DNA from 2 places in the Methylotenera sp. 1P/1 genome. Region 1 is predicted to be linked to the other one. Evidence: riboswitches for the same ligand, from Rfam matches in the RefSeq annotation. Region 1 holds a riboswitch; the other holds the start of a gene.

Region 1 (8,087 bases):
GAAGTTTTATTTTTCTATTGGCATGATTCGCATTCTGGATTGTCAATACTGCACATTTTAGGCGCCAGCTCTGGTTCACTCATCGCACCTGCAGATACCGCATTGAGTTCGCCACCGGTACCGGTCGATTTCTCTGCAGCCGTTGCCCCCATTGAGCGCAAGTAGTAAGTGGTTTTTAAGCCACGCAACCACGCTAACATGTAAATATCATTTAATTTTTTGCCTGATGGCACAGCAAAGTACAGGTTCAGCGATTGTGCTTGGTCTATCCATTTTTGGCGGCGCGCGGCAGCTTCTACTAACCAGCTCGGGTCTACATCAAACGCTGTGGCATACAGTGCTTTTAAATCTGCAGGTACACGTTCGATTTTAGCCAAGGAGCCATCGTAATATTTCAAGTCCGACACCATGACTTCATCCCATAAACCGCGGGCCTTGAGGTCATTCACCAATTGCTCATTCACAATCGTGAACTCGCCAGACAAGTTGGATTTTACGTACAAGTTTTGATATTCCGGCTCAATGCTGGCAGACACGCCAACAATGTTAGAAATCGTCGCTGTCGGTGCAATGGCCACGCAATTGGAGTTACGCATACCGACTGCAGCAATACGGCTACGTAATGCAGCCCAATCTAATGTGATTGAACGGTCGACTTCTACATGGCCACCACGTTCTGTCGTCAGTAAATCAAGCGTGTCGAATGGCAAAATACCTTGATCCCACAAGCTGCCTTTAAAGCTGGAGTATGCGCCACGCTCTTCTGCCAACTCGGTCGATGCCCAATAGGCGTGATAACACACGGCTTCCATGGTGCGATCCGCAAACTCTACTGCCGCTTGTGATGCATAAGGAATACGCATGGCATGCAGTGCATTTTGGAAACCCATAATGCCCATGCCCACCGGGCGATGACGATAGTTAGAATTGCGCGCTTTGCCTACGGCGTAGAAGTTAATATCCACCACGTTGTCTAACATGCGCATCGCTACTTTAGTGGTCGCAGCCAATTTGGCTTGGTCAATAATCAGCGCATCACCCTCTTGCGTGAGATGTTGCAATAGATTGACCGAACCCAAGTTACACACGGCAATTTCCGTATCCGATGTGTTAAGTGTGATTTCGGTACAAAGATTGGAGCTATGCACTACGCCCACGTGTTGCTGTGGTGAGCGAATATTGCATGGGTCTTTAAATGTGATCCAAGGATGGCCTGTTTCAAACAACATCGACAGCATCTTGCGCCACATTTGCAAGGCCGGCACGCGCTTGAATAATTTGATTTCACCGTTATCGGCTTTACGCTCATATTCGGTGTAAGCCGCAGCAAACTTTTTGCCGTATAGATCATGCAAATCAGGCACATCAGAAGGTGAGAACAATGTCCATTCGCCATTTTCAGTCACGCGTTGCATGAACAAATCCGGAATCCAATGCGCGGTATTCATGTCGTGCGTACGACGACGGTCATCCCCAGTGTTTTTGCGTAAATCTAGAAACTCTTCAATGTCCAGATGCCAAGTTTCCAAGTAACCGCACACTGCACCCTTGCGCTTGCCGCCTTGATTGACAGCGACTGCGGTATCGTTCACGACTTTTAAGAATGGAATCACACCTTGGCTCTTGCCATTGGTGCCCTTAATGCGCGCACCTAGTGCACGTACTGGCGTCCAATCGTTACCCAAACCACCCGCATATTTTTGTAGCAAGGCGTTTTCTTTAATGCCTTGGTAGATGCCTTCTAAGTCATCGCTCACCGTCGTCAAATAGCAGGAAGATAATTGTGAGTGCAATGTACCGCTGTTAAATAGCGTAGGTGTCGAGCTCATAAAGTCAAAACTGGAGAGCAAGTGGTAAAACTCAATCGCGCGTTCTTCGCGATCAATTTCATTAATGGCCAAGCCCATGGCCACACGCATAAAGAAAATCTGTGGCAATTCAATACGGCGCTCTTCAACATGTAAGAAATAGCGGTCGTACAAGGTTTGCAAACCTAAGTAACCAAATTGAAAATCACGGTCATGTGTTAATTCTGCACCTAGTTTTTCCAGATCAAACTGGCCTAAACGCGGGTCTAGTAAATCGGCTTCAATACCAATCTTGATATAGCGTGGAAAATAAGCAGCGTAAGCAGTGGCCATTTCGGTATGCGATACCGCACCACCTAGCACTTCCGCACGCACCAAATCCAACTGCAGGCGCGCGGTCACATAGTTATAGGCAGGCTCAGTTTCAATCAGGCTACGTGCAGAAAGAATCAGCGCTTTACGCACCTCGTTAAACCCAATGCCATCGTATAAATCGCGTACGGCTTGCTCAACCACCACGCTCGGTTTCACTGTGCTGCCCAAACCCACACACGCCTCTTCCACCATGTTATTTAGCATGGTCATATTGAGCGGTTTAAGCTTGCCGTCGATATTGATATTGATGTGATGCGCTTGTTGCTCTGGGGCATTGGCTTTCTCGGCAGCACGTTCGGCATTGCGCTTTTCGCGATACAGCACATAAGCGCGTGCGACATCGTGGTTACCATTGCGCATCAAGGCCAGCTCTACTTGGTCTTGAATATCTTCGATATGCACTGCCCCACCTGCTGGCATACGGCGCAACAATGCGGTATTTACCAATTGGCTGAGTGTAGCCACTTGATCACGCACACGTTGCGAAGCCACACTTTGATTGCCCTCTACCGCTAAAAACGCTTTGGTAATGGCAATGGCAATTTTGTCGAGTTGGTAGGCCACCACTGCGCCATTACGGCGGATGACTTGTAAAGTCGGATGTTGGCCAGATTGTGATGTTTCTACTGTTGATGTTCTTACATCATCCATGGATAGCTCCCTTAAAAAAGGGGCAGGTATGCCTTTGATGTGCTCACATTTTGTTTAAACAGTAAGCTTCAAAAAAGACCAGCTGGCAGAGTGTTTGTGCAAAGTGCAACACTCTATCTGCCGAGGACACCCCGCCTCAAACGTTATCAAAAATATTCACGCAATCAAGGTGAAAATACTGACGGCAGGTCTCCTGGCTCTTAGGTCTTCATTGTTTTTAGGCCTTCCCACATCAAACAATGCAGTGGCAGCTAATCAAAACAACTCGCTAATTACAGTTGCGGGGGCAGCTTTGGCTTGAGGTTAGACATTACATGTTAACCCGTACCGAATTCCCTTTTATTTCAACGTTTGATAAAAAGTTGAAAACCGTAGTGACGTTAATGTAACCCAATATAATGTGGTTTATCAATACAAAAAACACAATATATTGAATATATTTATCTAAAATTGATTATCGCTTTGATTTTATTCAAGTTTTAAATTAGCTTTAAATTAATTTAAAATTAAAAAAACCTCATGTCTCCATGAGGTTTTTATGTGGCCTAACGCACACGACCTTATGCGCTAGATTTCACTCAATTGGACTAAGCAGTTGTCAAAGAAGTCCGCAGATTTTTTGCAACCTGCACCATGTGTGCTAACGCCTCCATCGTTTCTGGCCACCCACGCGTTTTCAGGCCGCAATCCGGGTTGATCCATAAACGATCGGCTGGAATCACTTCCAACGCACGCTGCATCAGCTTTTCCATTGAGGCTACCGTAGGCACGCGTGGCGAGTGAATATCATACACACCAGGGCCAATCTCATTCGGGTAGGCAAATGCGCCAAAGCCATCTAATAGCTCCATTGCTGAGCGTGAAGTTTCAATGGTAATCACATCCGCATCCATGGCCGCAATAGCTGGCAAAATATCATTAAACTCTGCGTAGCACATGTGTGTGTGAATCTGTGTCGTATCTTCTGCCACACTGGCAGATAACTTAAATGCACGCACTGCCCAATTTAAGTAATGCTCCCACGCGGCTTTTTGTAGCGGCAAGCCTTCACGCAACGCTGGCTCATCAATTTGAATAATGGCAATCCCCGCTTGTTGTAAATCGGCCACTTCATCGCGGATGGCTAGCGCTAATTGCAGTGCAGTCAAATAACGTGGCTGATCGTCACGTACAAACGACCACTGCAACATCGTCACCGGACCAGTCAACATGCCCTTCACCGGTTTGGCTGAGAGCGATTGTGCATAACGCGCATATTCCACGGTCATGGGGGTTGGTCGATACACATCGCCATAAATCACTGGCGGTTTTACGCAACGTGAGCCATAGCTCTGCACCCAACCATACTGAGTAAAGGCATACCCTGCCAATTGCTCACCAAAATACTCCACCATATCGTTACGCTCGGCTTCGCCGTGTACCAGCACATCCAGCTCCAGTGCTTCCTGCTGACGAACCGCATACTCAATGTGCTCCAGCATTTTGGCGTGATAATGCGTTTGTGGCAGCGTGCCTTTTTTAAAAGCTGCACGGGCGGCACGGATATCTGCAGTCTGCGGGAAAGAACCAATGGTAGTGGTAGGCAGTAGCGGCAATTGCAAGCGTGTTTTTTGCATAGCTTGGCGCGTTGTAAACGTACTGGCGCGGTTTTCATTGACAGTATCAATGTTGGCAATCCTAGCTTGCACCGTTTGATCATGCACGCGGGTAGATGCTTTGCGGCTAGCAATCGCCTGCCGTGATTGTGCAAGTGCCTCAGCCACTGGGGCATCCCCTTGATTAATCGCCTGCGCCAAAATATGAAGCTCATCTAACTTTTCATCGGCAAATGCTAACCAAGACTTAAGCTCCTTGTCTAACTGCTGCTCATGTCTAAGTGTGACTGGTGTGTGCAACAGTGAGCAGCTTGGTGCGATCCACAGACGTTCTTTTAAACGCTCGGCGGGCACTGCCAAGAGCGCGAGCGTTTTGTCCAAATCGTTACGCCAAATATTGCGGCCATCAATCACCCCGACAGAAAGCACCCAGTAGGCAGGCAATGCGTTCACCCATGGCAGTAATTGTTCTGGCGCACGCACTGCATCAATATGCAAACCATCCACTGGTAAATCAGTAATCACACTTTGGTAGCGCGTGATGTTGGCAAAGTAAGTCGTTAGCAATAGTTTAGGGCGCTGCGTTCTTAACCAAGCATAAGCACGCTGAAACGCTTTTAACCATTGATCATCTAAATCCAGCGCAAAAATGGGCTCGTCAATTTGCACCCACTCAATCTTTCTAATGTGTAGCTCTTGCAGCAAATGCGCGTATTGCTGGGCTAGCCCATCTAACAAATCCAGCGCATGGATGCCTTTAGCTTTGCTTAAATACAAAAAGCTGACCGGCCCCAACAACACAGGCTTTACGTTGGCATTTAACTTTTGCGCTTCGTCTAGTTGGGTTAAGAAGTCATGTGCATTTACCGAAAACTGTGTTTCCGCATTCAGCTCAGGTACGATGTAATGATAGTTGGTATCAAACCACTTGGTCATTTCCATGGCGGGTTGCTCAATATTGCCACGCGCTAATGCAAAATATGCAGTCTCCGGCGGTGCATTTTTTTCACCAAACGGTGGCTTGGCAAAGCGCTTAGGCGTTGCACCAAACAACACAGCGTGGTCTAGCACATGGTCGTATAAAGAAAAATCATTGCTACTGATATACGTGAGCTCTGCTGCCTGCTGTTTTTGCCAATGGTTGGCACGCAATTGTGCTGCTGTGTTTTGTAAATCCGATGCAGTCGTTTCACCACGCCAGAACGACTCTAACGCAAACTTAAGCTCACGTTGTTCACCCACACGCGGGTACCCTAAAATATGTGTTTGTGCCATGTGCTGCCCTTCGCTTTTGAAAAAGCGTTATTGTTGATGACACAACTTTATTAATAAAGCGAAAGTTTTTATGGTAAATTTGAATTTAATTCATACCTGATATTTAAACTACTCAAATGCTAGAAATTCGCCACCTAAAATCGCTCAAAGCCATTGCGGAAACCAACAAACTTGGCTTGGCCGCTCAACGTGTGTTTTTAACGCAGTCTGCGCTGTCGCATCAAATCAAAGCGTTAGAACAGCATTACGATATTGTGCTGTTCAAACGCATGCCGCAGGGCTTAACGTTTACCAAGGCCGGCGAACGTTTACTGGCGTTGGCGCATGAGCTATTGCCCGCCATTGAAAAAGCAGAGCGCGATTTGGTGCGCTTAAAAAGCAATCAGTCTGGAGAACTGCGGATTGTGCTGGAATGCCACACTTGCTTTGATTGGCTCACCCCAGTGATGGACAACTTTAGACGCGCTTGGCCCGAGGTGGAAATTGATCTAGTGGCCGGTTTTCACAGTGACCCTTGGCAACTCATTGATGAAGGCAAAGCCGATATTGTGATTGGCGGTTTACCGCAAAAGAATACGCACTTACCTTACCTGCCTTTATTCAAATTTGAAATCATGGCAGTGTTGCCAAATGACCATCGGCTTGCCAAAAAAACCAAGTTAGAGGCCAAAGATTTTGAAGGCGAAACGCTGATTACCTATCCGGTAGCCGATACTAGAATAGACGTGATTCAGCAAGTACTAGCACCTGCCGATATTCAGTATCACCGCCGCACTGCAGAATTAACCATCGCGATTATGCAACTGGTTGCCAGTCGGCGCGGAGTGGCTGCGCTGCCCAACTGGGGCATTCGTAGTTACGTGGATCATGACTATGTGATGGCCAAGTCCATCGGCAAGCAAGGTTTGTGGTCAAACTTATATCTGATTGCGTCACAAGAAACCATTACCAAGCAATATGTGATTGATTTAAATGAAATTATCAGAAATACCTGCCTAACTCAACTGGATGCGATTCAACTCATATAATCCAAGCCATCAGGTTAAATTGAAGTTAAGATGCGATAGTACTTTTAATTAAAGTATTGTGTTCGCTATGCCGTAAATACAATCAAAGCATGTTGCATAATGTATTTCGCGCTAATTGACGATGGATAACCTATGGCTTACGTATTAAGAAATGATCAAGGCAATATCATTGCCGCCAGTAGCACTGTTCAGGTGGAGACAAATTGGCAATTTCTGGAAAACAAACATCCGGACTATATTGCGTTTATTGAGGCAGAACTCAAACAGCATGCGGCGTTCCGCGAAAGTGATATTCAACTTGCCCGCGTACTAGAGGATTTGATTGAGATTTTGATTGAGCGCAATCTCATACAATTTACTGATTTCCCATCTGCTGCGCAAAAACGCTTGAATGACCGTCAATCCATGCGCTCAAAAAATCGGCTGTCTATGATTGTGGAAGACGAGGACGAGATGACGCTGCCCTTGCCTATGCACTTTTAAGCCATTACGGCGTTGGCATAGTTTGTTTAAAACTGGGGCGCTTAATCAACACATTGTAGTGTTTGGCTAAGTTAGGGAATTTATCTTGCCAGGTTTTCCCTTCCCAGCGCAATTGCTTAAAGCGCAAATCAAAGTAAGCCAAGCTACAGCCCAACGCGATATCCGCTAAGCTAAACGTTTCGTTCACGCACCATTTCTTTTTTAACAAATCCGCATCTAGCACGGCAAGCCCTTGCATCACTTTACTCATTTGCTTATCGATTTGCGTCTGCGATTGTTGCACCTCTGGCTTGCGCTGTTCCATCACAACTGCTACCGCTGCATCACACACACCATCAGCCAGCGCTTCCCAGCGGCGCACTTTGATTTTGGCAAGATGATCGTGCGGGATGAGTTGTGCCAAGGGTGTGCGGTGATCCAGATATTCCACAATCACGCGTGAGTCGTACAAAGCCTCACCATCATCCAACACCAGCACCGGCACTTTACCCAACGGGTTATGCTGACGCACTGGGCAATCCGGATCAGACAGCACCACCTCGTTCAACGCAATATCCACATGTTTTTCGAGCGCAACGATACGCACTTTACGTGCATACGGGCTATTGACGGTATAAAGAAGTTGCATAAAAGTGATGAATAAATGTAAAGAATGCCCATTATAATAGAATTATGACGACACCGCTTTTTACACAACAGTTTCCCCCGTATTCACCAGAATTTTTACAATTAGTGCATGCACAAGTCACGCTAGCGCTGCAAGAAGACATCGGCACAGGAGACTTAACCGCATCGCTCATTCCTGAGCATCAACAAGCACAAGCCTCCATTATTGCTAGAGAGTCAGCTGTCGTGTGCGGGCAAGATTGGTT
Region 2 (8,087 bases), 510 kb from region 1:
GGACAATTGATAAACATCTCTTCTATTGTCACTCGCACAATCAACTGTGCTTCGTGGTATTCCACCAGCAGTGGATCCTGCTTATGCACGCTGGCAGTACCATGCACGCGCACGCGATGCGGCGTTTCAAAATCGATAAATAGCATGCCGACTTTATGGTTTTGTGTCATGTTGCCCATCGATAAAAACATGCCATTGCCATCATAACTGGGGAAAGCCAAGGTCTTACTGTCCACCACTTTTACAATTCCCGGATTGCCGCCTTTATAAGAGCAAGTTGGGAAACCACGATGATCAATGGTGGTCAGAAAGAACATATCACGGCTTTCAATAAACGCCTGATGTTCCGGCAATACCTCTGGCACGACAATAATGCTATTGACTGCATCGGCCAAAGCCGTGGTATCGAAATCCGCCTGCAATGCCCGATGTTGCGGTCCGTATAAATCTGACATGCGCTACCCCTGTAATGTTGTAACTTAGTTTAAATAATGCATCGTGCCCTACTTTAATAACTCCAGAATATACGCCCAATCTTTGGGATCTACTGGCGTGATGGACAACCGATTACCGCGCTGCAAAATGCGTAGACCCTCTAATGCCGGCGTTTCCCGCATCTCCTTTAGGCTGAGCAAGCGTGTTTTACGTACTAGTTTTACATCGACATTAAACCAGCGCGGTGTTTCCTGCGTGGCTTTCGGGTCAAAGTACTTATGACCTTGCACAAATTGTAGGCGATCCGGGTACGCCAATGAACTGACCTCACAGATACCAGCCACGCCGGGCTCCTCGCAATTAGAATGATAGAACAACACCCCATCACCCACTTGCATCTGATCGCGCATAAAATTACGTGCCTGATAATTGCGCACACCATACCAATCTACCGTTTGATTCGGTCTGGCCGCCAAATCATCAATTGAAACATCCCCCGGCTCAGACTTCATTAACCAATAACGCATCTCTATATCTCGTCTAATCATTTTCTCGTATCATACGATGGACTTAGTTTTAAATGGAATAGCAATGGCAAAAAATGTACTTGGCACACCACTACAAACGTGTAGCACCAGCCCGATGACCGGATTTACACGTACTGGTTGTTGTGAAACCGGCCCGGAAGACAATGGCAGTCACACCGTATGCGCACAAATGACAGATGAGTTCTTGGCATTTTCGTTCTCCAAAGGCAATGATCTTTCCACCCCAAGATTAGAGTTTGGATTTACCGGACTCAAAGCCGGAGATCGCTGGTGTGTGTGTGCTGCACGTTGGCTGGAAGCTTCAGAAGCAGGCTTCGCCCCGCCTGTGGTGTTGGAAGCTTGTCACGAAAGATGCCTAGACATTGTGAGTCTGGCGGATTTGAAATATCACGCACTGAGATAAAGATAAAAACAAATTCAGAAAGTTTTGAATTTACACATCAAAATTTAAGGTGTTTGAGTGGTGCTTTGCATAACATCAATTGAGACGAGGCATTTGAGCAACCTTGTTCAAGCGAATCTAAAACAAGGCACTTGAGCGAACGCAATACACTAAGTACGAGGAACGAAAGTAACGCAGTGTCAGCGAGACTTCAACAAGGTTAATTCTCTTTGGTGTTACCTGAGCCGTTAATCCTGAACCAAAAAAGTTCAGGTGGTAACAGCCTAAAGCGCTTTAGGTTCACTCACCAAGGGCTACTTAAAAGCAGACCCAATTTAGAGCGATCACACCGCACCCGAATAGCCGAAACCTATAACAAAGACTAGTTCAAGGAATTTAGACTCAGGCAACACCAAAGAAAACGTTACGCCAAAAGATTATGTTTTAGGATGTTAAAACGTATTTGTGACGTTGAAATGAAGTGATTTGGCTACAACAGCTTATTTTGCAAAGAAATCGCCTCATCAATCTGGTTTTGCATAGTAAACATCCTACGCTTAATATCACCCACGTCAACTCCACCAGATTTAGTATTCAGCAACTCATGAGAAATGTTCAGAGCTGCCATAATAGCAATTCGTTCCACGCCCACAATCTTTCCCGCATCGCGAATTTCGCGCATTTTATGGTCTAAGTAATCCACCGCTTCCAGCAAGCCCTGACGCTCATCGTCTGTGCAAGATACTGTGAACTCACGACCCAGAATCTCAATATCAATTGGTTTTGAAGCCATTAAGATTGCCCCTCAGCCGGCAAAGTGCCAAGTAAAGTTTCCAACTGGTCACTGGCTTGCAGCATATTGCTTTTAAGACGTGCAGAGTCTTGCGCCGCTTTGGTCAGTTCAGATCGCAATTGCTGATTCTCATCGCGCAACGTTGCACAAACGCCGATGAGTTTACTCACTTTGTCTTCTAAACTTTTTAAATCAATCTCCATGCGCCCACTATAATTGAAAAAATTCATTAGCGTCAATAGCTAACGTTCACTATTCAAAGTGAATTAGCATGTTTCAAAATTTCTGTTGTATAAAAATTTTTAAGTCAGCGGTTACTTCGCTATAATAACGCCTGTTGTTAGGTGCTGGCATTGCATTTCTGCAATCCGGTGAAACTGGGAAACAGGTGCATTGTGTTTTACGCAATTATTCCTGTGCTGCCCCCGCAACGGTAAGTGATTTGAGATTTACCACATGCCACTGAGCTACATTCGCTTGGGAAGGCGTAAATCAGATTGTCACAAGCCCGGAGACCGGCCTACACAACATACGCTCAATCATGGGCAAAGTTTGGAAATGCCGCGGGGTGACGGTACATCAAAACGAGTGCCATGCGTTATTGCCCCCGTTGCGGTCTGTTCATCTCAATGTATTCCCATTCATACAATGCATCTTGCATGCGGGGACGCGTGTACATCAGGGAAAAGAGAATGAACAAAACTATTATTGCCAGTCTGATTGGACTGGCTTTCAGCAATACTGCTTTTTCGGCAGAAAATATCGACTTAGACGAGATTACGGTTAAAGCCAACCGCTTTGAGCGCAAAGAATCTGAAACCACTTATGCTTCAGAAATCCATACTGCAAAACAAATTGAGACATCTGGCGCACCTACGTTATACGATTATCTGACACAACAAACATCCTTAAATGTGTCACCTAACATTGGCAACCGTGCAACACCCGCGATTAACATGCGTGGCTTTGGCAATGAGAATGGCTATCAAAATGTGGTCATCACAGTGGACGGCCAGCGATTAAACAATATCGATCTACAACCTGCTTTATTAGCAGGCATTCCATTAAGTAATATTGAGCGTATTGAAATCAGCAAAGGCAGCGGCTCTGTTATTTATGGCGATGGAGCAACTGCTGGTGCGATACAAATCTACACTAAAGCTAAGTCTGGGGTAACCGTGAATACCTCTTTAGGTAACTTTGGACAAAAAAACCATGCTATTTCAGCAGGCATTTCAGAGCAGTACATTGATTTATCAGCTAACCTAGCCCATGACAGCTATGACGGTTTTAGCAAAAAAGACGCCTCTGGCCATAAAGATCAATTCACAAGTAACAGTCAAAACGCCAAACTCAAGATTAAGCCTACCGATTTTTTACGCTTCTTTGCGGAGGGTACCAGCTCACGCAATGATATTCGTTATGTGAACCCAATGACGAAAGCACAATTTAAAGATGACCCTAAGCAAGCTAACGGCACTTACAATCATCAATCATTCGATACCGACCAATGGCAATTGGGTGCTGAGTGGGACATTCTTAAAAACCTGCAATTGCGTGCAGTGCACTATAACGAGGACAAGTTCTCAGAGTTTATTTCTGCCACCCCCTCTACTGCAAACTCCATCTACAAGAGCAACGACATCAGCTTACGCTATCAGACAGACAGCTTTAGCCTGATTACCGGTTATCAGAACTTTGATGGTGAGCGTAACCGTTTTAGTGATTTCTTTGGTGTAACCTCTGACAAAACCACCAAGAAAAACGAAGCTGTGTACATACAAGGTGAAGTAAAGTTAGCTGATTGGACCCTCTCTGGGGGGGCGCGCGATGAAAGTGTGCGCTACAATTTCAAACCCGTCATCAACCCATTTGGCACAGCAGCAGCCAAAGAAAAACAGGATATTGATGCTTGGGATATTGGCGTGAATTATAAAGTTAACTCAAGCTTATCCATTTTCACCAATTACAACCAAGCCTATCAAGCGCCTGACATTGACCGTTTATTCGGTTTTGGATTTGGCTTTAATGGTTTTATCGAGCCCGCTAAAACCAGAACCCTCAATCTAGGCCTCAATCACATCAGTGATAAAAATCGTTTAAAAGTGACTACGTTCTACACCAAACTAGATGACGAGATTTTTCTCGATGTTGCTACCTTCTTGAATACCAACATTGATAGATCCCACAAATATGGATTTGAGATTCAGGACTATTTCCAGATTAATGAGCAATTGAGTACATCGCTTATTTATAACTACACGCGCGCTAAAATTGATCGTGAAGATCGTGGTGCTGGCGCCTACAATGGCAAAGACTTACCAGGTGTGCCGAAGCATTCTGTCGTCGCGAATTTAAATTGGAATTTTTTCACAAATGCACATCTCAACTTAAATCACACATGGCGTTCACGTGCCTATGCGTTTAATGATCTTGAAAATAATTTTGATCAAAGACAGAGTGCTTATGAGTCAACGAATATTGCTTTAAATTACCAGTTCAAAAATATTCAGCTATATACGGCTATCAATAATCTGTTTGAACATGAAAACTCCATACAAGTCGCTGATGACTCTATCTACCCAGTAGACTTTGTGCGTACATGGCGTATTGGTATGAAGGCAGATTTTTAACCAGGGATTTATGATTAAAGTGACATAGTGGTATGATTAGATTTTTACCACTATGTGCACTTGCAATAAGAGATACTATGTCAAAAAACTCGGCTTTAAGCGTTAAAACCCAACTGTTAGTTGCTGCGGCAATTAGCTTTTTTATGCTACTTACACGCGGTAGCCACGTGCTCACTAGTGTTGCACTGCCAGATGCAAGCTTAGCGCTGTTTTTGTTGGGTGGTATATATTTAGGCAGCAAGTTATCTAGCCGCTTGCTGTGGTTTGCTGCTTTTTTTACGTTAGCAACGGTGATTGATTTTGGTGCCGCCGCATTTGATCCAGCACAAGGCTTTTGCTTGACCAATGGCTATTGGGGATTGATTCCAGCCTATGGCGCGATGTGGTTGGGTGGTGTATGGTTAGCCAAACAAAATGACGCATTCAACCTTCTGCCTTATGTATTGGTAAGCCTGGTGACCACTTTTATTGCCTTTGTGATTTCCACACAAACCTACTATCTATTCTCTGGTCGCTTTCCAGCGAACGGTGTGATCGAATCTATGCAACATGGTTGGGAATATCTGCCTAGCTGGGTGGGCTTCTCGATGATGTATTTTGCCATCGCTTGGCTTACTGTCTTGGCTTTTCGCAATATCAAAGCACTTCAAACTTCGAAAGTGTAATGCGCTATGTTTGTACAAAAAGCCGCTCATATTAAGCGGCTTTTTTTATCGCTCAAATGACTAATCGACACGCTTATACCGAAGCCGAACAAGCCGCTATTTACAAAGCCATTGCGGAGCGACGCGATATGCGGCATTTTTTGCCTACGCCTATTGCGCCAGAACTACTGACTAAGCTATTACAAGCCGCCCACCATGCGCCTAGCGTGGGTTTGATGCAGCCTTGGCGTTTTATTCGTATCAGTGACCCTTCTTTACGCAAAGCCATTCATGCACAAGTGGACGCAGAACGTATTAAAACTGCGCAAGCCATTGGTGAGTTTGAAACTACTGCTCGCATGGCAGAGTTTATGCGCTTAAAAGTAGAGGGCGTCTTGGACTGCGGCGAGGTGCTCGTTGCCACTTTATGTGACCACAGAGAAAAACATATTTTTGGCCGCCGCACACTACCCGAAATGGACATAGCCTCCGTCAGTTGCGCTATCCAAAACATGTGGTTAGCCGCACGAGCCGAAGGCATTGGCATGGGCTGGGTATCGATGTTTGACCCTGTGAAACTCGCTAAACTACTTAATATGCCCGATGGCGCAAAGCCAATTGCTATTTTATGCTTAGGTTATGTCAATAGCTTTTACAAAGCGCCGATGCTGGTTGAGGAAGGCTGGGCCAAAGAAAAACCACTTGCTGAGATGCTCATGGAGAATCAATGGCAAAATGATGTGGAGTCCAAATGAAAGCCTTACCCCAGCGCATTGTTTGTTTAACTACAGAAACGGTAGAAGTGCTTTATTTATTAGGCGAGCAAGATCGCATTGTCGGCATTTCCGGCTACACCACACGCCCAGCAATTGCACGCCAAGAAAAGCCCAAGGTCTCAGCCTTTACCACTGCCAAAATCGACAAGATTTTAGCGCTAGCTCCCGATTTAGTGCTTGGCTTTTCTAATCTACAAGCCGATATTGCTGCGTCGCTCATTCAAGCTGGCATAGAGGTACATGTGTTTAACCAACGATCTGTTGACGATATTTTACGCATGATACTGACCACTGGCCGCTTAGTTGGCGCAACCGATAAAGCTGAAACCATTGTGCAAGATATTCAGCATCAAATTGAAACAGTACGCAACTCAGCTGCCAATTTACCACGCAAACCCAAGATATATTTTGAAGAGTGGGATGCGCCCATGATGTGTAGCATTCGCTGGGCAGCTGAGTTGATTGCGATTGCGGGCGGTGAAGATTGTTTTCCTGAGTTAAGCCAATATCACAGCGCGCAAGATCGTACAGTCACCCCAGCACAAGTGCTAGCGCGCATGCCAGACATTATTATTGGCTCTTGGTGTGGTAAAAAATTTCAACCAGAACAAGTGGCGGCACGCGAAGGTTGGCACAACATACCCGCCATTAAAAACAATATGGTATTTGAGATAAAATCAGCTGATATTTTACAGCCCGGCCCATCCGTATTTACATACGGGCTGACACAACTGCAAACAATTATTCGACAATGGAGCCACGCCAATCACATGCAAAACCAACTTACTGCAGAGGCAACATAATATGGCGCTACATTTAATACTAGGCGGTGCACGTTCCGGCAAAAGCCGTTATGCAGAGAAGCTGGCAGCACAACTAGAACTGCCAGTGATTTATATTGCAACTGCGCAAGTCTATGACCAAGAATTTAAGCAACGCGTGGAACACCACAAGGCATCAAGACCAAGCTATTGGACCACGATTGAACAACCATTTAACCTTGCGCAGTGTCTCGTTGCCCAAGACCAGCCGGATGTTTGCATCATTGTAGATTGCCTAACCCTGTGGTTGGCACAATGCATATGCCCAGATTGCGCACCGCTGGAAGGCGTAGACTGGCAACAAGAACGTGATCAGCTGCTTGCGGTATTGCCTACATTGCAGGCCAAGGTATTTTTGGTCAGCAACGAAGTCGGCATGGGCATTGTGCCACTCGGCGAAATCAATCGCCAATTTCAAGACGAACAAGGCAGACTTAACCAAGCCATTGCGGCCATTGCAGATCACGTGAGTTTTGTGGCCGCTGGCCTGCCGATTCAATTAAAGGGATAATAATGGAGATATTTGAATTAAAAGGTGAGCATATTGCACTGTGCGATTTGCTTAAACTCGTGGGCATTGCCGATAGCGGTGGACAAGGCAAAGCCATGGTAGCTGAAGGCATGGTGACAGTAGACGGTGAAATTGAATTGCGCAAAACCGCTAAAATCCGCGCCGGGCAAACTGTAGAATGTATGGGGCAAACCATACAAGTGCGCTAACACTACCTAGCGTCTAGCGATTTACATACTCAATCTTTGGCACTGTGCCGCAAAAGTCTAATTGCGTGACGCTGCCATAATCAATATTAAACCGGAACAACCCTTTTAATTGCATATTCAACACATGCGCCAATATTGCACGAATCATACCGCCATGCGTGACCACCAACACATGCCCTTGCGGATGCTGCTGTAATATCTCTTCGACAAAAGCCACGCCACGCTGTTGTAGCTGGCTAAATGTCTCGCCATTGGGCGGTGCCAATTCTGCGTAATTTTGTGCCCAGTGATCAAACACATCACGCGGAATATCATCCCAAGCGCGCATCTCCCAA

The links. Region 1 has a riboswitch for cobalamin ahead of A3Q3_RS0112800 (ribonucleoside-diphosphate reductase subunit alpha). Riboswitches for the same ligand answer to the same signal wherever they lie in the genome.
Region 2: another riboswitch for cobalamin. It lies ahead of A3Q3_RS0110160 (TonB-dependent receptor); the one in region 1 lies ahead of A3Q3_RS0112800 (ribonucleoside-diphosphate reductase subunit alpha).

What each region holds. Positions count from the first base shown of each region.
Region 1 covers NZ_ARWC01000001.1:2,627,974-2,636,060, reverse strand. Annotated here, with positions in the region: gene A3Q3_RS0112800 (ribonucleoside-diphosphate reductase subunit alpha) at 15-2,834, opposite strand; cobalamin riboswitch at 3,000-3,223, opposite strand; gene metE (5-methyltetrahydropteroyltriglutamate--homocysteine S-methyltransferase) at 3,422-5,704, opposite strand; gene A3Q3_RS0112790 (LysR family transcriptional regulator) at 5,821-6,732, shown strand; gene A3Q3_RS0112785 (hypothetical protein) at 6,865-7,215, shown strand; gene A3Q3_RS0112780 (glutathione S-transferase family protein) at 7,220-7,843, opposite strand; gene nadC (carboxylating nicotinate-nucleotide diphosphorylase) at 7,888-8,087, shown strand, end outside.
Region 2 covers NZ_ARWC01000001.1:2,117,441-2,125,527, reverse strand. Annotated here, with positions in the region: gene A3Q3_RS0110185 (pyridoxamine 5'-phosphate oxidase family protein) at 1-455, opposite strand, end outside; gene A3Q3_RS0110180 (EVE domain-containing protein) at 504-962, opposite strand; gene A3Q3_RS0110175 (DUF2237 family protein) at 1,027-1,386, shown strand; gene A3Q3_RS0110170 (cell division protein ZapA) at 1,856-2,158, opposite strand; gene A3Q3_RS0110165 (hypothetical protein) at 2,158-2,388, opposite strand; cobalamin riboswitch at 2,484-2,697, shown strand; gene A3Q3_RS0110160 (TonB-dependent receptor) at 2,851-4,791, shown strand; gene A3Q3_RS0110155 (hypothetical protein) at 4,869-5,456, shown strand; gene bluB (5,6-dimethylbenzimidazole synthase) at 5,513-6,190, shown strand; gene A3Q3_RS0110145 (cobalamin-binding protein) at 6,187-7,014, shown strand; gene cobU (bifunctional adenosylcobinamide kinase/adenosylcobinamide-phosphate guanylyltransferase) at 7,016-7,543, shown strand; gene A3Q3_RS0110135 (RNA-binding S4 domain-containing protein) at 7,546-7,752, shown strand; gene cobC (alpha-ribazole phosphatase) at 7,766-8,087, opposite strand, start outside.